DNA from 3 places in the Caballeronia sp. S22 genome. Region 2 is predicted to be linked to each of the others. Evidence: predicted binding sites of a transcription regulator. Region 2 holds the regulator's gene; each other region holds the start of a gene.
The links. The regulator LexA, encoded in region 2, represses DNA repair genes until DNA is damaged. The targets are predictions, from matches to a motif close to ACTGTATNNNNATACAGT.
Positions count from the first base shown of each region.

Region 1: ACEN42_RS23360 (DUF2471 family protein) is a predicted target of LexA. The motif match lies at 1,457-1,474, and genes of this name have one in related genera.
Region 3: imuA (translesion DNA synthesis-associated protein ImuA) is a predicted target of LexA. The motif match lies at 4,091-4,108, and genes of this name have one in related genera.

Region 1 is NZ_OZ180036.1:1,733,982-1,741,256, reverse strand. It holds partial or broken gene ACEN42_RS23365 (DUF2252 domain-containing protein) at 2-1,042, shown strand; gene ACEN42_RS23360 (DUF2471 family protein) at 1,068-1,424, opposite strand; gene ACEN42_RS23355 (CsbD family protein) at 1,692-1,877, shown strand; gene ACEN42_RS23350 (helix-turn-helix domain-containing protein) at 1,999-2,601, opposite strand; gene ACEN42_RS23345 (glycine C-acetyltransferase) at 2,755-3,957, shown strand; gene tdh (L-threonine 3-dehydrogenase) at 4,057-5,088, shown strand; gene ACEN42_RS23335 (YceI family protein) at 5,099-5,737, opposite strand; gene ACEN42_RS23330 (hypothetical protein) at 5,917-6,435, shown strand; gene ACEN42_RS23325 (LysR substrate-binding domain-containing protein) at 6,475-7,275, opposite strand, start outside.
Region 2 is NZ_OZ180035.1:1,836,882-1,844,156, reverse strand. It holds gene ACEN42_RS08610 (universal stress protein) at 328-837, shown strand; gene ACEN42_RS08605 (DUF2939 domain-containing protein) at 847-1,446, opposite strand; gene ACEN42_RS08600 (hypothetical protein) at 1,536-1,862, opposite strand; gene lexA (transcriptional repressor LexA) at 2,079-2,756, opposite strand; gene ACEN42_RS08590 (sulfate ABC transporter substrate-binding protein) at 3,015-4,049, shown strand; gene cysT (sulfate ABC transporter permease subunit CysT) at 4,143-5,048, shown strand; gene cysW (sulfate ABC transporter permease subunit CysW) at 5,045-5,953, shown strand; gene ACEN42_RS08575 (sulfate/molybdate ABC transporter ATP-binding protein) at 5,970-7,040, shown strand; gene ACEN42_RS08570 (CysB family HTH-type transcriptional regulator) at 7,076-7,275, shown strand, end outside.
Region 3 is NZ_OZ180040.1:491,979-499,253, forward strand. It holds gene ACEN42_RS40680 (error-prone DNA polymerase) at 1-1,946, opposite strand, end outside; gene ACEN42_RS40685 (DNA polymerase Y family protein) at 1,961-3,424, opposite strand; gene imuA (translesion DNA synthesis-associated protein ImuA) at 3,348-4,061, opposite strand; partial or broken gene ACEN42_RS40695 (SOS response-associated peptidase family protein) at 4,301-5,252, shown strand; gene ACEN42_RS40700 (hypothetical protein) at 5,489-5,719, opposite strand; gene ACEN42_RS40705 (hypothetical protein) at 5,985-6,683, shown strand; gene ACEN42_RS40710 (Fis family transcriptional regulator) at 6,785-7,156, shown strand; gene ACEN42_RS40715 (hypothetical protein) at 7,185-7,275, opposite strand, start outside.

The DNA.
Region 1 (7,275 bases), on a different replicon from region 2:
GATGGCCCGACAATCCTGGCAGGAACGCCGCGCGTTGGGACGCGCCGCGCGTGAGCGCACGCCGCGCGGCGCGCACGATGCGATTGGCGATGTCGATCGCGATCCCATCGAACTATTGCGGATGAGCAGCAAAGGTCGTGTCGATGCGCTGATTCCCTTGCGCTACGGCCGGATGCTGGTTTCGCCGTTCACTTTCTATCGCGGGAGCGCCATCCTCCAGGCGCATGATCTGGCCACCACGCCTGACAGCGGCATCGCGATCCAGATTTGCGGCGACTGTCATTTGTCCAACTTCGGCGGCTTCGCGACACCCGAGCGCGCGCTCATCTTCGATCTCAACGACTTCGACGAAACCGCGCTCGGCCCCTGGGAGTGGGATTTGAAACGACTCGTCGCGAGCTTCACGATCGCCGGCCGCCATCTCGGCCACGGCGATCTCGCCGCCGACGAGTTCGCGTTTCTCGCCGCGCGCAGCTATCAGACGCATCTGCGCGAATACGCCGAAATGAGCGTGCTCGATCTCTGGTACGAGCGCATCACGTTCGATCGCATGTACGACGCCGTGCAGAGCGAAGACGCGCGGCGGCGCATCAAGCGCGGCATCGAACGGGCTTCGCGCCGTACGCACGAGTCGATGCTGCCGAAACTCGCCGAGCGAACCGGCGACGCGTGGCGCATCCGCGATGCGCCGCCTGCCGTGTTCCACATTCGCGGCAAAAGCACGCTGATCGACAAGAACGATGGCTGGATGACGCTGAAAGGCAGCCCACAGGAGATTTTCGGGGCGCTCATTCTGAAGTATGTGGCCACGCTGACGCCGGAACGGGCGAGGCTGCTATCGCAATTCACGTTGCAGGACGTCGCGTTCAAGGTGGTGGGCGTGGGCAGTGTCGGCACGCGTTGCCTCGTTTTATTGCTCACCGATCACCACGACAAACCGCTTTTCCTGCAGATGAAGGAAGCATCGACATCGGTTGTCGCGAGATACGCGAACCATGCGAGAGACGCCGACGATTCCGGCCACGACGGTCAGCGCGTCGTCTCGCCGCGTGCCGGGCGTGTGCGCGTCAGTGCGCGGCGATGACGGCCTGCGGTTGTCGCTGTCGGGCCGCTCGCTCGTAGGCGTCCACGGCGAAGCCGAAAACGGCGGGCAAGGCATCGGACGCTGCGACGTCGACTACGTCGTCAGTTTCGGGAAAATGGAAGTCGTCGGGACGCGCGAACAGTTCGCGCAATGCGGCTTCGTGCCGTCCGGCAAATCCGAGGTCCGCCACAGCCTCGGCCTCGATCGCATGCAGCAGCCGCCAGGTCAACGGCACGCCTTTGTCGATGTAACGCCCCGCTATCTGACGCGTGATCTGCTCCAGATCACGCACAGCGCGGGCAAACTGCCGCCTGCTGAGATTCTCGCCATTCGACTCCATGATTCACCCCCTTCGCCAACTGGTCTTATTGTACTGTATAAACATACAGTACTTGTTGCAATGAAACTAGCGTCGCGCTACTCGACCCGGGTGTATGTGCGATTCCGCCTACGTGCGTTTCAGACATCCACTGCTATGCGTGCCGGCCAACGAAGCGCATCGTAGAACCATGCTTAGGAAATCCCCTGAGCGGAACGCGCAGGCACTACTGCGTACGTTCGACGGCACTGCGCGGCCAACAGCGCTGCAAACCACGGGAGAACTGACATGAACAAGGATCAAGTCGAAGGCGTCGGCAAGCAGGTGAAGGGCAAGATCAACGAGGGCGTCGGGAAAGTGACCGGCGACACGGCTCAGGAAGCCAAGGGCGATCTGCAACAGGCTGCGGGCAAGGTCCAGAAGGGCGTGGGCGATGCGCGCGAAGATCTGAAGGACGCAGTGAAGAAGCCGTAAGCCAGGCGTTGAGCGCCGCGACGGCGGCGCTGCTTAAAGCGGGACGCACTCGACGTGCGTCCCGCTTTTCATTTGAGGTGGCAAGACTTTGTGCGCATAAAGTTGCGCTCGCGCCCCTACGTCAGCCGTGAATCACCACCAGAAGCGCCTTGGCGTCGGCGCGTCCTACATTGCGGATCGCGTGCGATTCGTCCGCTGCGTAACGTGCCGTTTCTCCCGCCTTGAGTCGCCGCGTCGCCCCCGATGCATCCACTTCGATCGATCCGTTCAGCACCGTGAGATGCTCGCGCGTTCCCGGTTCGTGCGCATTCGATGTGAGCGCAGCGCCCGATTGCAGCGTGAGTTCGTACCATTCGAACTTGCCGGCGAGTTCTATCGGTCCCCACACACGCAGTTGATAGCCACCGTTATCGCCGGTCAACGTCGGTATTTCATGCGGACCTGCGACCCGGATCGCTTCAACGGGCCGTTGTTGCGCGAACAATTGATCCAGGCTGATGCCAAGCGCGTTGGTCAATCGCCACGCGACCGCGATCGTCGGATTCGCCTTGTCGCGTTCGATTTCCGAAAGCATCGACTTCGACACACCTGCTGCCCGCGATAGATCGTCCAGCGTCAGTTTTCGTTCACTGCGCAGGCGTTGAATGATCTCGCCGACGCGCGGCGGCGTTGCGCCCGCTCCCGCGAGATCGCCCGCTTTGCCTTCTGAACCCGTGCTTGCCATGAATCGATCAATCCCTTAAAGTGTTCGGCATATCGGAAATGCGTTCGAAATATCGAACATGTCCGATGCGATGAATGCACTATAACAGGGCTATGGGCCGCTTGCGGGCGCCGCGCGGCCGAACACTACGATCAGCCTAAAACAAGGATTGCGATGAAAGACCGGTATCTCTCCCATCTGCGTTCGACACTCGACGAAATCCGCGCTGCGGGCTTCTACAAAACGGAGCGCGTCATCGCGAGCCCGCAGTCATCGGCTATCCGGCTCGCGAACGGAAGCGGTGTGCTGAACTTCTGCGCGAACAATTATCTCGGTCTTGCGGACGATCGCCGTCTCGTCGAAGCCGCGAAGGCCGGTCTCGATGCCGACGGCTTCGGCATGGCGTCCGTTCGGTTTATTTGCGGCACGCAGACCGTACACAAGGAACTCGAGCAGTCGATCGCGAAATTTCTCGGCACCGACGACTCAATTCTCTATTCGAGCTGCTTCGACGCGAACTGCGGCCTTTTCGAGACGCTGTTGACCGAGGAAGACGCGATCATCAGCGACGAGCTGAATCACGCCAGCATCATCGACGGCGTGCGGCTCTCGAAGGCGCGGCGTCTGCGCTACAAGAACAACGATCTCGCCGATCTCGAAGCGCGCCTTCAAGAAGCCGACGCCGCCGGCGCGCGCTTCAAACTGATCGCGACTGATGGCGTCTTCTCGATGGACGGCATCATCGCGAATCTTGCCGGCATCTGCGATCTCGCCGACCGTTACGGCGCGCTCGTGATGGTCGACGATTCGCACGCCGTGGGCTTCATCGGGGAAAACGGACGCGGAACGCCGGAGCATTGCGGCGTACTGGATCGCGTGGACATCATCACCGGGACGCTCGGCAAGGCGCTCGGCGGCGCATCGGGCGGTTATGTCGCCGCGCATAAGGAAGTGATCGATTTGCTGCGTCAGCGCAGTCGTCCGTATCTGTTCTCGAACACTTTGGCGCCGAGTATCGCGGCGGCATCGTTGAAGGTGCTCGAACTGCTCGACAGCGACGAAGGCGCGACCCTGCGCCGGCGTGTCCGCGAAAACGGCGCGCACTTCCGCAGCGCGATGTCCTCGCTAGGCTTCGATCTCGTCCCCGGCGAACATCCGATCATTCCGGTCATGCTCCGCGACGCGCAACTCGCCTCGAAGATGGCGGATGCATTGCTCGAAGAAGGCGTCTATGTGATCGGCTTCTCCTACCCTGTCGTGCCCAAGGGACGCGCACGTATCCGCACACAGATGAGCGCGGCCCATACGCCGGAACAGATCGATCGCGCAGTCGATGCATTTGCGCGCGTCGGCCGGTCGCTTGGCGTGATCCGCTGAGCAGCACCGCCGACTTTATGCGCATAAACCCAGGGACCGGACCACGAGCCCGCGACCGTCGAAGCAGCACCACGAAGACCAAACGTCAGGATCAACGCAATGAAAGCCCTCGCCAAACTCGAACGTGCACCTGGCCTTACCTTGACGCGCGTGAAGCGGCCTGAAGTCGGCCACAACGACGTTCTCATCCGTATCCGCAAGACAGCGATTTGCGGCACCGACATCCACATCTGGAAATGGGACGACTGGGCGCAGAAGACGATTCCTGTGCCGATGCATGTCGGGCACGAATACGTCGGCGAGATCGTCGAGATGGGTCAGGAAGTGCGCGGGTTCGCAATCGGCGATCGCGTGTCCGGTGAAGGCCATATTACGTGCGGCTTCTGTCGCAACTGTCGCGCGGGCCGTCGTCATCTGTGCCGCAACACGGTCGGCGTCGGCGTGGACCGTGAAGGCGCCTTTGCGGAATTTCTCGTGATTCCGGCGTTCAACGCGTTCAAGATTCCGCCCGATATCTCCGACGACCTCGCCGCTATCTTCGATCCGTTCGGCAACGCAACGCACACAGCCCTTTCGTTCAATCTCGTCGGCGAGGATGTGCTGATCACCGGCGCAGGGCCGATCGGCGTGATGGCCGCCGCGATCGCGCGGCATGTCGGCGCACGCAACGTCGTCATCACCGACGTCAACGACTATCGCCTCGAGCTCGCCCGCAAGATGGGCGCGACGCGCGCAGTCAACGTGGCGAACGAAGACCTGCGCGACGTGATGAGCGAACTCGGAATGACCGAGGGCTTCGACGTAGGTTTGGAAATGTCCGGCGTGCCGAGCGCGTTCACGGCGATGCTCGAATCGATGAATCACGGCGGCAAGGTCGCGCTGCTCGGCATTCCGCCCGCGCAGACCGCGATCGACTGGAATCAGGTGATCTTCAAGGGTCTCGAAATCAAGGGGATCTACGGACGGGAGATGTTCGAGACCTGGTACAAGATGGTCGCGATGCTGCAAAGCGGCCTCGACCTATCGCCAATCCTCACGCACACGTTTCCCGTCGACGACTATCAGCAGGCGTTCGACACGATGCTGTCCGGAAACAGCGGCAAGGTCGTACTCGACTGGACCGCGGCCTGAACGCCGCACGTCATTGAGCGGAATCAGCCGGCGCTTTCGAAAACTCGGCCTGAATGGCGACGTGCACATCGTCGCCGACGGCCGGATACCACGTCGTCAATCCGAACTGCGCGCGGCTGAAATGTCCGTCGGCGGAAAAGCCCAGGGTTTCCTGCTTCGTTAGCGGATTGACCGCGTGGCCGTTGAAGGTCACGTTCAGCGTCACCGGCTTCGTCGTGCCGCGTATCGTCAGATCGCCGGTCAATACGCCTTTGTCGTCGCCCGTGCGCTGAAAAGCCGTGCTGACGAACACGATGCTCGGATAACGCTCGACATCGAACATGTCGGGCCCTTTCACCATGCGATCGAGCAGCGGCACATTGGTATTGACGCTCGACGCATCGATGGTCGCTCGCACCGAGCTTCCGGACATTCCGTCCGCATTCCAGTCCAGTTGCGCAGTCGTCTTGTCGAATCGGATGACGAAACGCGAGTAGCGAAAATGATCGACGTCGAAGCTCACGTTCCAGTGATGCGGATCGAGTTGATAACGCCCCGGCGGCACGCTCGATTCGCTCGACGACACATGATGCGTGACGACCTGCAGCGGCGTGCACGCCGTCAATGCAACCGTCGCCAGAAAAGGAACGAGACGCTTATAGACGTTCATCGGGCTTTGCCTCGAGTACAAGAAAAACTTCGACAAGTTTCGCCGAGATTGCAAAAACTTGCGCAAGCCGTCACGCGCTTTTCGTCAGCACACACGAAAATCGCGCGATCAGGTAGAGTTCGCCTCGACCTCCATCTCAAAAAAAGGCGCCATCGTAGACGCGCGATGGCGGAGAACCCATGCGCACATGGCTGTCCCGTTTTCGAACCTTCCGCGCGAACCTGTTGACCGTTGCCGCCATCGCCGCGTCGGCCTGGGCGCCCGCCGCGCACGCGAGCTGGTGTGGCGACGGTTTCTGGCTCGATGCGATGGTCGCATCGCATCACTTTCACCCGGACAAGGATTTCGAGCAGTTCAATCCAGGCATCGGCGCGGAATGCTGGGTCGCGCCGCAATGGGCGGTGACGGGCGGCTACTTTCGCAACTCGCTGTCGAAGCCGTCGTTCTATGGCGGCGGCGTTTGGGGCCCGGACTTTCTTCACTGGCACTACATCAGGCTCGCCGTCATGGCCGGCCTCATCTCCGGCTACGACTACGGCAGTTATGGCATCGGGCACAACCATACGGTCGGACCCGTGGCCGCGCCGCTCATCATGCTCGAATACAAGCGCGTGGGTGCGAACATCATCCTGATTCCGCCGATTCCTTCGAGCGATCTTCCATTCACGCTCGGCTTCATGCTCAGATTGAAATTCTAGGGAATCCGAACTAAATCGATAAGAGTTGTTCGGCGCATGTCATTTCGAACGCGCCGCGTGTTGCAGGCATTCCAGCAACACCGTCGCTGCGGGCGTCAACGGACTATCTCGCCGCGTCACGACTCTCACCGACACCGCGGGCAACGGATCGGCGATCGGAAAAATGGCGAGCCCTTCGCTAACCCACGAATGTTCGAGCAAGGCGGCAGGCAGCGCGGCCAACACATCCGATCCGCGCAACAAGCCATGCGCGATGATGAAGCTCGGGCACTCGATCACGCGGTTCGGCACCGTCAGACCGCGCTCGGCATACGAGTGAAGCAGCGCCTGCGTCGAGCTTTCCGGCGACGGGTTCAGCAGCCACTCCGCATCCGATAGCTCCGCCAGCGACGTGCAGTGCCGCAACGGATGATCCGCGCGCCCGACGATAGCCGAGCGGCTCTCATACAGTTCGATGTGATCGAACTCCGGCGCGAGATGCTCGGGCACGACGACCGCGACGACGAAGTCGAGCGTGCCGTCGCGCAAACGCGGCATGGCGACACCCGGAAAGCCTTCGATGAAACTCACGCGCGCGTTCGGCATCTGCCGCCGGAACGCGCGATACGCCTGCGGCAGTATCGATAGCGCGGCCATTGGCGTGATCGCCGCGCTTACGCTTCCCGAACCCGCGCTTTTCATCTGCGTGATGTCGTCTTCGGCGCGGCGCATCTCGCTCAAGATCAGATGCGCGCGCACGCGCAATTGCTGGCCGAACGCGGTCAACTGCACGCCGCGCGCGGTGCGCAGAACCAGCGGCACGCCGAGATCCTGCTCCAGTTCCTTTATCGCCTTCGTCAG
Region 2 (7,275 bases):
GCCGCAGGAAAATCGCGTAGGGGAAATCCAGCGGGCTAGTGTAATCCATTGCACCAAGGCGATGCCTGGCGTGCAACCGCGTGCGGCGAGCGCGTGTCAAACCTGTGCGACGGGCGCCGAACCGGTTCCGGCCGAAAGTGCCAGAGGCTTGTCCGTCGGCGTGTTCGGAGTTCTGGCACGGTGCGAGCTAGCATGTTCGCGTCGGTAAGCGTTTTCCAGCGTTGTCACCCAAGGGGCGACGCACGATGATGAAGCAACGCCGCGGGTAAATCGCGCTTCGGGTCGCGTCGGGCGGGCGCGAAGGGCAAGTTGGCCAGGGAGGTCATGATGGAAAGCTACCGAAAAATCCTGCTCTGCTATGACGGCTCCAGAGAAGGTCGCAAGGCATTGCGCCAAGGCGCGAATCTCGCGCTGGATCTGAATGCCGAGACGCACGTCCTCGCGGTGGTGGATATGCGCTCGAGCATCGCGCAGAGCGCCGGACTGCTAACCGATATGGCCTGCGGACGCTTCGAAGAAGCCGCGCGCGACATTCTGCAGGAAGGCGTCGAATGGCTGCGCGAACGCGGTCTTCAGGCGCAGGGACATTTCGCGTTCGGGCATCCGATCGACGAGATCGCCGCGCTCGCCGAAAGCCTTCAGGTCGATCTCGTCGTGGTCGGGCATCGTTGCCGCAATGGTCTCGCGCGCTGGTGGATGGGCGCGGGCAACACGCCCTTGCTCGACCGCGTGAAGTGCAGCATTCTCGTGGCCGTCTGTCAGGCGGGTGAATCGGCGGAAGCGGAAGACGAAGCGGCTTACGCGGCCAAGCCCGTCAAGGCCGAAGCCGGCGCCTGATCGTCAGCCTCAGCCATTGAGATCGACCGCGACGAGCTTCCATGACACGAGGCCGTAGCGGTGAAAGATCGCCGAGTAACGCGCATCTCCGGCGCCGTGCTGATAGGTGACGACGAACGTGTTCAGGCTTCGATAACCGGCGGTGGTCTGCGGCGGTTCCTTGGGCGCCTGCTGCGCGGCCGTGACGCCCGAGGCCGGCGCGTTCGACGGCGTTGCCGATGAACCGTTTCCGGCTTGCGGCGGTTGCTCGCCCGGATCGCCGCGCGGCGGAATGCCGTTCAGAATCGCCGCGACGCCGTCCGGTGTCGCATATGAATCGACGAGAGGACCGACGAGCGCCGCACCTATCATCGCCCCGATGATTGCGAGCGGATTGCCGCTCTTTTGAATATCGACGCGGCGCGTGAGCAGCGCGCCGACCTGTTCCTTGAGGCTCGCGCGCAACGCGGGAAAATCGACGTACTGGTTGACGGTCTGCGCGTCGCGGGCATCGGCTGCGCGCTTCACGCGATTCAGCGCGATATAAGGTGACGCGTAAATAAAAGCGAGCGCCGCGACGAGAATCAGGACGACGAACGCGGTAGCGACAGAACGGGTAGTGCGGGACATGCGACGACGAAGCCTCTTTGCGAAACGTGAATTCGGGATTGACCACGCCGGCGCGCGATAAATCCCGTGAATTCACGTTCCACTCCGATTCAGGCGAGGATGCCGCCGGCGAGCCCCGCGTCTTCCTCCGCGATGCAACGGTCGATCATGCGCGACACTTCGTCGATCTTGCCCACCAGAATCACGCGCGATTGCCCGCGATAGACGCGCACCGGCGCGCGCTGTTCCGGCTCCGCGTGCACCGTGCTGCTCAGCGACACGCGCGCGAAAGCCGGCTGCCGGGAGGGCAGCGCGGGCATGTCGTCGAAGAGGTCGGGGGCGATTTCGGCGTGCGGCGTGCCGCATGCGATCAGCGTGCGCAGATGGCGCAGGCGGCCAAACTGACGGAAGGGCAGCAGACGGGCAAAACGTTCCATGATGACTCTCCAGACGATAGGACGCACCGCGGCGCACCGCGCACGGCGGCCGTCATGCTTGTTGTGTTTGAGCCGCCTCGACTGAGCGTTAAAGCGGTTGGTGAGGCTATCTTGCGATGTCAATGGGACATTTCTTGTCCCATTCTTATCTCTTTCTGAACGTGAGCGAACGATTTGCCCGCGCTTTTCGCTCCCCGCCCTTGCCGGACGGAGACTTCAGAACTCGCCAGAACGAATCAGGCCAACCGCGATGCCTTCCAGCGCGAAATCGCCGCTGCCGGAGCGCACGAAAATGTTCTCGTAGTCCGGATTCTCGGCGATCAGTTCGACGCCGTCCGGACGACGTTTCCAGCGTTTGACCGTGACGTCGTCGCCCAGACGCGCGACGACGATCTGTCCGTCCTTCGCCTCGGTGCGCTTCTGCACGGCAAGCAGATCGCCGTCGAGAATGCCGGCGTCGCGCATCGACAGGCCCCGCACTTTCAGCAGATAGTCCGGCTTGCTGGAGAAGAGCGCGGGATCGCATGCGTAATGCTGCGAGATGTGTTCCTGCGCGAGGATCGGGCTACCTGCCGCGACGCGCCCGACGAGCGGCAGCGACAATTGCATGATGCTCTGATGCGGCAGCGTGAACTGATGCGGCATTTCTTCGGAGCGATCGATCCGCGAGGCGTCGCCGAGCAGCCGGATGCCGCGCGACGAGCCCGCCGCGAGTTCGATCACGCCCTTGCGCGCCAGCGCCCGCAAGTGCTCCTCGGCCGAATTCGCCGAGCTGAAGCCGAGTTCCGCCGCGATCTCGGCGCGCGTCGGCGGAAAGCCCGTGCGGTCGATCGCGCGCTGAATCAGTTCGAAGACCTGCTGCTGCCGCGCGGTAAGTTTTGATGTCTTGGTCACAGGCTCTGGCCCCTGGTGCACTGTATGGATGGACAGTTGACTGTATTTTTATACAGTATTTCGCGCTTTTCAAGCTTTACTTTAAGTTCGCCCGCCCGCGGCAGCCGAGGACGCGTTTCACCGCCGCCGTCGCTTCTTCCACCCAGGAATATGCTTCTTAGCAGTTTTACGTATAAAAAAGTGAATAACGATTATTTCTAATCATATAGACGCCTCGATAGACTGATTCCGTCAATTCGATAAGACGGAGAACGGGGAATGCGAAGCATCAGATTGGGATTGGGCAAAGGCGCGCGGCGCGTGCTCGCGGCGGCGGCGCTGACGGCGGCGGGCGTCGGGCTGGCTGCGTCGGCGTTCGCGCAGACGTCGTTTCTGAACGTCTCCTACGACCCGACCCGCGAGCTGTATCAGGACTTCAATCAGGCGTTCGCGAAGAAGTGGAAGGCCGACACGGGCGAAACGGTCACTTTCAAGCAGTCGCACGGCGGCTCGGGCGGACAGGCGCGCGCGGTGCTCGATGGATTGCAGGCCGATGTCGTGACGCTCGCGCTCGCCTACGACATCGATGCGCTCGCGTCCAAGGGACTCGTCAACGCGGACTGGCAGAAGCGTCTGCCGGACAACGCGTCGCCGTACACATCGACGATCGTGTTCCTCGTGCGCAAGGGCAATCCGAAGCACATCAAGGACTGGGACGATCTGGCCAAGCCGGGCGTGTCGATCGTCACGCCGAATCCGAAGACCTCGGGTGGCGCGCGCTGGAACTATCTCGCGGCGTGGGCGTATGCGCAGCACAAGCCGGGCGGCAACGACCAGACCGCCAAGGACTTCGTGACGAAGCTCTACAAGAATGCGGGCGTGCTCGATTCCGGCGCGCGCGGTGCGACCACGAGTTTCGTGCAGCGCGGCCAGGGCGACGTGCTGATCGCATGGGAGAACGAGGCGTTCCTCTCGGTGAAGGAATTCGGCACGGACAAGTTCGAGATCGTGGTGCCGTCGGTGAGCATTCTCGCGGAGCCGCCGGTCGCGGTGGTCGACAAGGTCGTCGACAAGCACGGTACGCGCAAGCTCGCCGATGCCTATCTCAAGTATCTGTACAGCGACGAAGGACAGCAGATCGCCGCGCGCAATTTTTATCGGCCGCGTTCGGACAAGGTGCCCGCTGAACTCACGAAGCAGTTCCCGAAGCTGAAGCTCTACACCATCGACGACACGTTCGGCGGCTGGACGAAGGCGCAGAAGACGCACTTCGCGGACGGCGGCGTGTTCGATTCGATCTATCAGCCGCAGTAAGCGAAAGAGCGGGCGACGCGGCGCGTCAATGACGCCGGGCGCCCCGAAGCAGCGACGCGCCCAACCCCGGCGCAAGAAAAGGATCAATCAAGGATGACGACCCTCACATTCAAGAAGCCGAGCGCGCTTCCCGGGTTCGGCCTGACGCTCGGCATCACGGTGGCGTACTTAAGCCTCGTGGTGCTGATTCCGCTTGCCGCCACCTTCGCGAAGACCGCGACGCTCGACTGGGCGCAGTTCGTGCGCGCGGTTACGTCGCCGCGCGTGCTCGCGTCCTATCGGCTCACGTTCAGTGCCGCGCTCGGCGGCGCGCTCATCAACGCGGTGTTCGGCTTTCTCGTCGCGTGGGTGCTCGTGCGCTACACGTTTCCGTTCAAGCGCATCGTCGATGCGATCGTCGATTTGCCGTTCGCGCTGCCGACCTCCGTCGCGGGCATCTCGCTCGCCGCGGTCTATGCGGGCAACGGCTGGATCGGGCAATATCTCGCGCCGCTCGGCATCAAGGTCGCGTTCACGCCGCTCGGCGTGCTCGTCGCGCTGACGTTCATCGGCTTGCCGTTCGTCGTGCGCACGGTGCAGCCGGTGCTGGAGGAGTTCGAGCGCGAGCAGGAAGAGGCCGCCGCGTGCCTCGGCGCGACGCGCTGGCTGACGTTTCGCCGCGTCGTGCTGCCTTCGGTGTTTCCCGCGCTCCTGACCGGTTTCGCGCTCGCGTTCGCGCGTGCGCTCGGCGAGTACGGCTCAGTGATTTTCATCGCGGGCAATGTGCCGATGAAATCCGAGATCACGTCGCTGCTCATCATCACGAAGCTCGAACAGTACGACTATGCCGGCGCGACCGCGCTCGCCGTCGTGATGCTGTGCGTGTCGTTCCTGATGCTGCTCCTCATCAACACGCTGCAATGGTTCCTGCAGCGGCGCACGAGCAAGACGGGCGCGGCGCCTGCCGTCGCCGCCGGTCCTTCGCTGCATGTCGGACATCCGGGCGGAGGTCACGCATGAGTACGCCCGATAGCAAAGCGCTTCCGGTGCACGCCAGCGCGCGCGTGCGCGCCAGCAGCCTCAATCCCGTCACCGAACCGCGCGCCGTGCGCTGGCTGCTGACGGGCATCGCGCTCGTGTTTCTTGCGCTCTTTCTCGTCGTGCCGCTCGTCGCGGTGTTCGTGCAGGCATTCGCGAAGGGCATCGATTATTACTTCGAGTCGCTGAAGGATCCCGATGCGTGGTCCGCGATCAAGCTCACGCTGATCACCGCGGCGATCGCCGTGCCGCTGAACGTCGTGTTCGGGCTGGCCGCTTCGTGGGCGATCGCGAAGTTCGACTTTCGCGGCAAGGCGCTCCTGACCACGCTCATCGATCTGCCGTTTTCAGTTTCGCCCGTGATCTCCGGTCTCATCTACGTGCTGATTTTCGGCGCGCAAGGCTGGTTCGGTCCGTGGCTCGCCGCGCATGACGTGCAGATCATCTTCGCGGTGCCGGGCATCGTGCTCGCGACGATCTTCGTGACGTTCCCGTTCGTCGCGCGCGAGCTGATTCCGCTGATGCAGGCGCAGGGCAACGACGAAGAGGAAGCGGCGCACGTGCTCGGCGCATCGGGCTGGCAGATCTTCAGGCGCGTGACGCTGCCCAACGTGAAGTGGGGCCTGCTGTACGGCGTGATTCTCTGCAACGCGCGCGCGATGGGCGAGTTCGGCGCGGTATCGGTGGTGTCGGGCCATATCCGCGGACAGACCGACACGATGCCGCTGCACGTCGAAATTCTCTACAACGAATACAACTTCTCGGCCGCGTTCGCGGTGGCGTCGCTGCTTGCGCTGCTCGCGCTCGTGACGCTCGCGCTCAAGCTCCTCGCGGAGCGGCGCATGTCGCAAGCCATCGGCGAAACCCGGACACCCGCACAGAATTGAAGAGGCCGACAACATCATGAGCATCATCGTTCGCAATCTGCAAAAACGCTTTGGCGATTTCACCGCGCTCGACAACGTCACGCTCGATTTTCCGGCGGGCGAACTCGTCGCGCTGCTCGGGCCTTCGGGCTGCGGCAAGACCACGCTCCTGCGGGTCATCGCGGGCCTCGAATTCGCCGATGCGGGCCAGGTCGTGCTGCATGGCGAGGACGTCGCGGCAGTCGGCGCGCGTGAGCGGCAAGTCGGCTTCGTGTTCCAGCATTACGCGCTCTTCAGGCACATGACGGTGTTCGAGAACGTCGCGTTCGGCCTGCGTGTGAAGCCGCGCCGCGAGCGTCCGAGCGAAGCCGTGATCCGCGAGAAGGTGCATGAACTGCTGAAACTCGTGCAGCTCGACTGGCTCGCCGAGCGTTTTCCGTCCGAACTGTCGGGCGGGCAGCGGCAGCGCATCGCGCTGGCTCGCGCGCTCGCCGTCGAACCGAAAGTGCTGCTGCTCGACGAGCCATTCGGCGCGCTCGATGCCAAGGTGCGCAAGGAACTGCGCAGTTGGCTGCGCCGCCTGCACGACGATCTGCATATCTCGACGCTCTTCGTCACGCATGACCAGGAAGAGGCGCTCGAAGTGGCGGACCGTATCGTCGTGATGAATCATGGCCGCGTGGAGCAGGTGGGCAGTCCGCAAGACGTGTACGATCATCCGCAGACGTCGTTCGTGTACGAGTTTCTCGGCGCGGCGAACCGGCTGCAGGGCAATGTCGATGCCGGCGGCTTTGTCGTCGATGGCGCAGCAAGCCCGATCGCCGCGGAGGCGCATTTCAGGGGCCGGGCGCTCGCGTATGTGCGTCCGCACGATCTCGCGCTGTATCCCGCCGACGGCACGCATCGCGACGGCATCGTGGTCGGCGTGCGGCGCGTCGTGACGCTCGGCGGCTCGGTGCGCGTCGAGCTCGAAGGCAGTGCGGGCGGCGTGATCGAGGCGGAACTGGATCGCGAGGCATGGCGCGCGCTCAAGCTCGATGTCGGCGACGGCGTGACGGCCGTGCCGCGCGCGCTGCGCGTCTTTCCGGCGCCGTCGCCGGCGCAATGAGATAACAACATAAAAGGATCGCGGAGAGGTTTCACATGAATTTTCAGCAATTGCGCTTCGTGCGCGAGGCCGTGCGTCAGAACATGAATCTGACGGAGGTCGCCAACGTGCTCTACACGTCGCAGTCGGGCGTGTCGAAACAGATCAAGGATCTGGAGGACGAGCTCGGCGTCGATATCTTCATTCGCCGCGGCAAACGTCTCACGGGTCTCACCGAGCCGGGCAAGGAGGTGCA
Region 3 (7,275 bases), on a different replicon from region 2:
TAGGTCACCGGCTCGATCTTCTGACGCCGTCGCAGGTAAGGGTGCACGGCGCCGCCCTGAATCGGCCCGGGACGCACGATCGCAACCTCAATCACAAGATCGTAAAAGGTCCGCGGCTGCATGCGCGGGAGCATGCTCATCTGGGCGCGCGACTCGATCTGGAAGACGCCAACCGTGTCCGCCTGCGAGATCATCTCGTAGGTTTCGGGATCCTCTGATGGGATGTCCTGCATCTCGAAGCGTTCGCCGCGTTGCTCGGAGACGATGTCGAGCGTGCGGCGAATGGCCGACAACATGCCCAGCGCGAGCACGTCGATCTTCAGAAGGCCAAGTGCCTCGAGGTCGTCCTTATCCCACTGAATCGCGCTGCGATCCGCCATTGCGGCATTTTCAACGGGCACGAGTCTGGTCAGCTTGCCGCGGCTGATGACAAAGCCACCCGAGTGCTGCGACAGGTGCCGCGGAAAATTCAGTATCTCCGCGGCCAGCTTCGCCCACATGGTGATGAGGGGGTTGGCCGGATCCAGCCCGGACTCTTCGAAGCGTCGCAACAGGTCCTGCGAATGATCGAACCATTGGTGACTCTTCGCAACTTTGTCGACGATCTGCGGATCGATACCGAGAGCCTTGCCGGTTTCACGCAAGGCGCCACGCGGCCGATAGGTCGACACCGCCGCGGCAATGGCGGCGCGGTCGCGGCCATATTTGCGATAGATGTACTGGATAACCTCTTCACGCCGCTGATGTTCGAAGTCGACATCGATGTCCGGTGGCTCGCCCCGTTCTTTCGAAATGAAGCGCTCGAAGAGCATGTTGCCGCGCGACGGATCGACTTCCGTCACGCCCAGGCAATAGCAGACCGCACTATTGGCGGCCGACCCGCGACCTTGACACAGGATGTGCTGACTGCGCGCGAAACGTACGATGTCATAGACGGTGAGAAAGTACGCTTCGTAGCGCATCTCGCGGATAAGTTGCAACTCGTGCTCGATCTGCTGCTGAACTTCGAGTGGAATGCCGGCAGGAAAACGCTTATGCGCGCCGATGTAAGTCTCCTGCCGCAAATACGCTTCGTGCGTAAATCCGTCCGGCACGAGTTCATCGGGATACTCATAGCGCAGTTCATCCAGCGAGAACGTGCAACGCTCCAGGATGTTGAGCGTCTGAGCGAGCGCGTGTGCGGGATAAAGATTGGCGAGGCGCAGGCGCGACCGGAGGTGTTGCTCGGCATTGGGGGCGAGATCGTATCCGCACTCGGCCACAGGCTTGCCGATGCGAATCGCAGTCATCGTGTCTTGAAGCGGTTTGCGCGAGCGCACGTGCATCACGACATTGCCGAGCGCGACAACGGGCGTGCGGTGCTGTTCGGCGATGTATTCGACGCTGCCACGATGAATGTCATCCATCGCGCGCTGGTGCAGGATCAGACCCACCCACGCACGTGCGGGGAACGTCTCGTTGAGCCACTCGACTTGTGCCGAAAGCGCGTCTTCTTTTGCCGGAAAGTTGGGCACGAGGATGGCCAGGCAATCCGGCATCCCGCGCAGATGGGCGTACTCTTTCTCGGGTTTCGAGAGATCGTGCGGCGTCAGCAGATACGTGCCCTTCGTTGCACGCATGCGGCCGAGCGTGATCAGCTCGGATAGGTTGCCATAGCCCTTGCGGTTTTGCGCGAGCAAAATGAGACCGAACGCCGGGCTCTTGTCCGCATGCACCAGGCGGAAGTAGGAGCCGATGACGAGCGGCAGCTTTTCTTCCTTCGCTTGGACATGGGCACGCACGACGCCCGCAAGCGAGCACTCATCGGTGATCGCCAGTCCCGAGTAGCCAAGTTGCGACGCGCGCAGCACAAGCTCTTCGCCGTGCGACGCGCCGTGCAGGAACGAGAAGTTGGTGAACGCGAAAAGCTCGGCGTAGTCGGGCAGGGCCGACGAAAATAGATCCACGGCGACACCATCACCTAGCCGAACAGCCCGTGGAGATACCAGCGGACTTCCTCAGTCTTGACGCTTGGTCGCTCGCGGTATATCCAGTAGCAGGTCTTGTCGGCGGCTTGCGCGACGTAATAGTCGCGCGTGACCAACTCACCGTCGTGCCAGCCCGCTTCGATACGCTCCCCCGTTGAGACGAGCTTAAGGGGTGAACCGTAAAAGGGACGGTGGTTCTTGAACATCAGCCGCACCGGTGTTTCGAGCAGCCAGGTCGGACGCGGAAGTTCGGCAGGCGCGGGGCAGGCTTTGGCGATGGCTTGAACCGGCACCCACTGATTGGCGTGCTCGGGCCGGTGATCCGACGTTGGTGCGGCTCGCAAGACGTTCTCGGCGCCCAGGCGCGCCACCAGCAGCTCAAGCAGCCGGTTGTGGTCCTGCGCGGAACCGCCCGGATCCGGGAAAAGCGAGTCGCTAGGCGGCTCCGCGGGCTGTACTTTCGATGCCGTCAGGCGCACGGCGATGACGGCCGCGTCGAGCTCGATGCGCCCGAGCCGTTCCTTGAGCAGTCGTACGAGGTGTTCCTCGTGCCATGTGGGCTCCGCGAGCGCGATGTCGATAACGGTCGGCTCGATTGCCTGGCGGCCGCGCTCGTGTTCGAGCGTGATCGTTGCTTGCGTAAGGGCGAGCTGCTGCGCGCTCAACCAGCCGCACAATTGCACGATCAGACGTCGAGCGGAAAACAAGATCGCTTCTTCGTGTTCGACGCGGTCGGGCAACTCGGTGCGCGCGCTGAAAGACGGCGGCAGTTCCAGCCACGCGTAAAGTTCGGGAGACAGGCCGTAGGCGCGGTCAAGCGAATCCAGTAAGTCCACGCCGCACCTCTTCCTGAGACCTGCACGTGGCAGGCGTCGAATATCGTCAAGCACTCGGCAACCGAGGCCGTTGAACCAGTCGCCGAAGGCGCGAATCTCCGGGACGACCATAAAGGGCAGCTCGCCGAGAAAGCGTTCGAGCGAAGTCATCTTGAGCACGCGCCGGCGACCACGTTTAGCGAGCAGCCAAGCACCCTGACCGGTAGGCGCGACGCTCATGCGAGCGGTCACGCCGATCGCATTGACCGCTTCCCGCATCTGCCGGCACACGTGCACGATGCCGCCGAAGAGTCGCAGGCTCGCTGTCACGTCAACGATGATGGTGTCTTCCTCGCGCACGGCGACCTGAGGCGAGAAGCGCAGCAGCGCGAAAGCGACTTCGCGCTGCACATCGAGTTCGCGTTCCGGATTGCGGTCAACCATTAACGCGTTCTCCGCGAGCGTCGTGACTCCACCGCGCTTCACCCCCACCATGACCCCTGCCTCTCTCGCTGCCTGATCGAGCACAATCACCTTGTCACGCTCAAGCACGACACACCCGTGTTCAGTCGGAGACGACCACTTCGGACGGAACACCTCCAGCGAAAGCCGGGGCAGGAAGATGGCGACGAACACGGCCATGAGGACTGAGCAGAATCGGCGAGGGTTGAAGGTGGATGGAGAGTGGGTCGGTTCGGGTTGGCCCTCGTCGCTTGATGACATCGACGATGATGCCGCCGTCAGCGGGTCGGACACCCAGCCGTAGCGTTGCTGGCGACGCGTCCTGAGCGGCGGCGAGCGGTCGGACGAGAATCAGCAGGGTCTCCGTCGCTTGCGCCGCCAGATGCAATCGCCGCAACGCTTCGGACCGAACGTGCTGTTGCCAGAAGAGCAACGCGCCGCAACTTCGGGCGTTCAGCACGCGCTCGGCGCACCACAGCGCGTCCGCCGTCTTGGGCGCACGCAACATCATCAGCTTGTCCAGCGGCAGGCCCAGATACGAAAACGCCAGGCTATTTGGCACGTGCGGCGCCTGCAGTAGCACGACCGGCCGCTTGCTCACGGCGACCAATGCGGGTTTCAGTAGCCGCATCTCGCCGATTCCTGGCTGCTGGACCAGAAGTTCCACCAACGCGCCTATCGGCCAGCCACCCCCGGGCAACTCCGCCGACAGAGCCGCATAACCCGTCTCGATCGTCTTGCCATACGTACGCGCCAGTTGGCTGCCCTTCCAGAGGGCCGGGTGAATCGACTCGACGTGTTGAGGCAGGGCGGCCATAGTGAAATGAGAAGGAGGTTGATTCAACCACTGTATATTTATACAGTATCTTAGCGCAAAAGCTGAGGCAGCGAATCGCGCCCCATTTTTCATCAGAAGATTGACCAGGCGCGACTGGCTTTGATACGTCCGATGCCGAAGTTGCGTCCTTTGCCGCCGCGGTCAGAAGATGATGAGCATGCCGCTGTGCGGTGACGGGCACCGCCAGCTAAACTGATCGAGATCGAAAGGAGGCGACGGTGTGCTGTTCGGCGCAACCCAGGCTGACTGGCGATACGTGAAGATGTTCGGCGCGCAGATGGACATTCGCTAATTCGCGTGCCTGTTCTGGGAGCGTGCCGAAGGCAGCAAGGCGAAAGTTCCGAAGGCGGTAGAAGACGCGTTTCTCGATCCTCAAACGGATGACGAACGCCAAATCAAGGCATTCATCGATCGGTTCAACGCTGAGCAGGCGGCCACGCTCGAACAGGATCTCTTCAAGCAGCGCAAGCGCCTCGCGGACGCTGAACGCGCGCTGGAGACGAAAGTCACGAAGGCCGCGACCGAAAGTCGACGCATCGCGACCGACAAAATCGACCCGAACCCTCCGTAGGCTCGACGATCTGCGGCGTACGACGCCGAAAGATCGCGACTCGCGGATTTTTCTGGGCCACTACGCGCCCGTGCTCGTCGTCGAGAACGGCCAGTATGTCGTGAAGCCATGCGGTACCAGTGCCGCATCGCGAGCAAGCCGGCGAGCTACGATGTTAGGTACCCCAAAACCTACAACGCGACGCGACAATCTCGAAGGCTTCTGAAAGCCGCTTTTTGGGTACTCGCACGGCCTCATGATCTGAGCCGCTTTTACGAGAACGTAAGCCGGGCCCGAATGGAAGGCCGGACACTCGCGGAAGGGGGTAAGGACGAGAACGTCGTGCTCGAGTTCACGCCAGACGCAGGCGGTGACATGCTGGTTGCGTCTTTTTGGTCGCGCTGGACGTCCAAGGATCAGCCCGACCTGCTGTCATTTGCAGCGATCGCGGGCGACCGCCGGCTGAAGTCGCCGCGGCAGGCCTCGACCGTTGCATCGTGCCGATCAAGCCGGAAAACGTCGAGGCGTGGCTGAATCCCGACGCGTCCAAGCTCGATGCGCTTCAAGCCATTCTCGACGACCGGGATCGACCGTACTACGAGCATCGACTTGCGGAGTAGCCCGGCTGGCGGCCGTCTGGCCTCTTGCTCGCTTTGCTTAAATGAGACGCGCCGCAAAAAAGCGCGGCATGCGCCGCCACGCACGTCGTTTCACACGCGTGCGTCCGAAGCCCTCGTTCGATCTGGGAGCGATGACATGGATGAAACGCGGACCGGTCAATCGGAAATGAGCCCTTCAAAACTCACGCGATTTCCTGTCGCCGTTGACGTTTTAGTTTCATCCCTCTGTCATGCCATTATTTCGTTGCGACTTTGAAGGGCGGAAGCGGTAGCGATTCTCCATCGACAAAGGCGAATGCGCATCGAATGGCGAATTGGTACGCACAATCTTTGCTCGCGAACGCACCGAGATCGCCCAGGGACGTGGCATCGCCGTCTTCTTCGAGGATGGAGGCGCGAGCGACGTAGGTCCGACCGATGCGCGTGACGGATGGCTGAATGGCTGCACCGTGGTGATAGAAGATCATGCTGTCCGTCCCCTCCATCTTTGTGCGAGTGAAATCAGCATAGCGCGAAAAAAATTCACCGGCGAAGATTTACCGCTTTTGGTTAGCTACTTAAAATCCGGTGGCCTGAAACAGCACGGCTGCCGATGAATAGCAATACGGACTGACCGTGAATCCACATCCTCGTCGCATAATCCACACATCACTCAGGCAAACACTTTGCTGACGCTCGGGAGAGCCGGCAGAACTCCTTATACTTTCGGCTCCAAAGCTCTGAGGACACGCTATGTGGCAGGTGCAGTGGCAGCAGGTACCGGGTTTTCTGACGCAGATCAACTGGCCGAACTGGCTCGCGATCGTCGGCACATCGAGTGCCACCAGTTCCATCGTCGTGCTATCGATGCAAGGCTTGAAGAATCGGGTCGTTCATCGATGGGAACGACGCGACGCGGCCCTGGACGTTGCGGTCTCGCTCGAGGGTTACGCACGTGTCTGTCGCGCCATGATGCACCGGGCGGACTGGGCGCGCGACGAATTCAGTCGTACTCAGCACCGCGATGCAGCAAAAAGCGCGATGCTGCCTGCCTTTGTGTTCCCGGAAAACATCCAGTGGCGCAGACTCAGTCACCGGGTCGTGTCGGACTTGCGCGACTTTCCGGCCAGAATACATGCGGGGTGTGAAGATCTCGCGTCATTCGCCGAATATGGCGACCTGGTCGCGCTGTGTGAAGACGTGAGCCTTGAGAGCGCGAAAGCAGCACGAGATGCGCTGGCGCTGGCGCGCGAGACGCGCAGGAAACACAGTTGCGTGCCATGGCGCCCCGGGGCGAAGGATGCCGACTTGAATCGTGATCTGCTGGCTTTCATCTCGGCCGCAGAAAAAAAACGCGATGCATACCGAGGTCGTCAGACATCGAGCTTCTCTGCGGGGCGTGCTGCGATCTCCGGATCGGCCGCGGACGATACGCGGATGGCGCTCGAATAAGGTCAGCTTCCCCTGCAAACACTTGACGCGATGCCCGTTTCCAAGAAAAGCGGTCTTCCAAGACCCCGACGCGTGTTCAGTCGAAACGATTTTTGCTTCCCATGCCGCGGCAGGAAGCTGAAATGTTTTGTCTGCAGGCGCGCATTGCGCTCGAATCGGTCCGCGGAGGTCGTGCCGCGGGTCCCGAGACCACCGTTCTTGCCCACACGGTTCTGCTGACAAGTTTCCTCACCGAGGCGGGGCACGGCTTGCTTGAGCTGTCGTTCGTTCGTCAGGTTGAAGAGGCGGTGCTCGCGATCCTGGATGTCGGAAACAAAACCGGCGAGTGGACATTCAGCGAGGCGACCATCGACTCGCTGACCGCCATCGTGAACGAATACGATCGCCAATTGAGGGAGGTGCGGTTCGCGCATGTCCTCGCCGCGACCCAGCGACTGGAGCAAATGATCGCGTCCGTGCGCCCGCAGAATTGATCGATTGGTCGGTCGATTAGCTGATCAGCTAATCCAACTCTCCGTTGTACGAGAGGAGTACGGGGCTGACACTGAAACGACAACCGTGCTCATCGACGGACAGACAGTCGTCGCCTGAT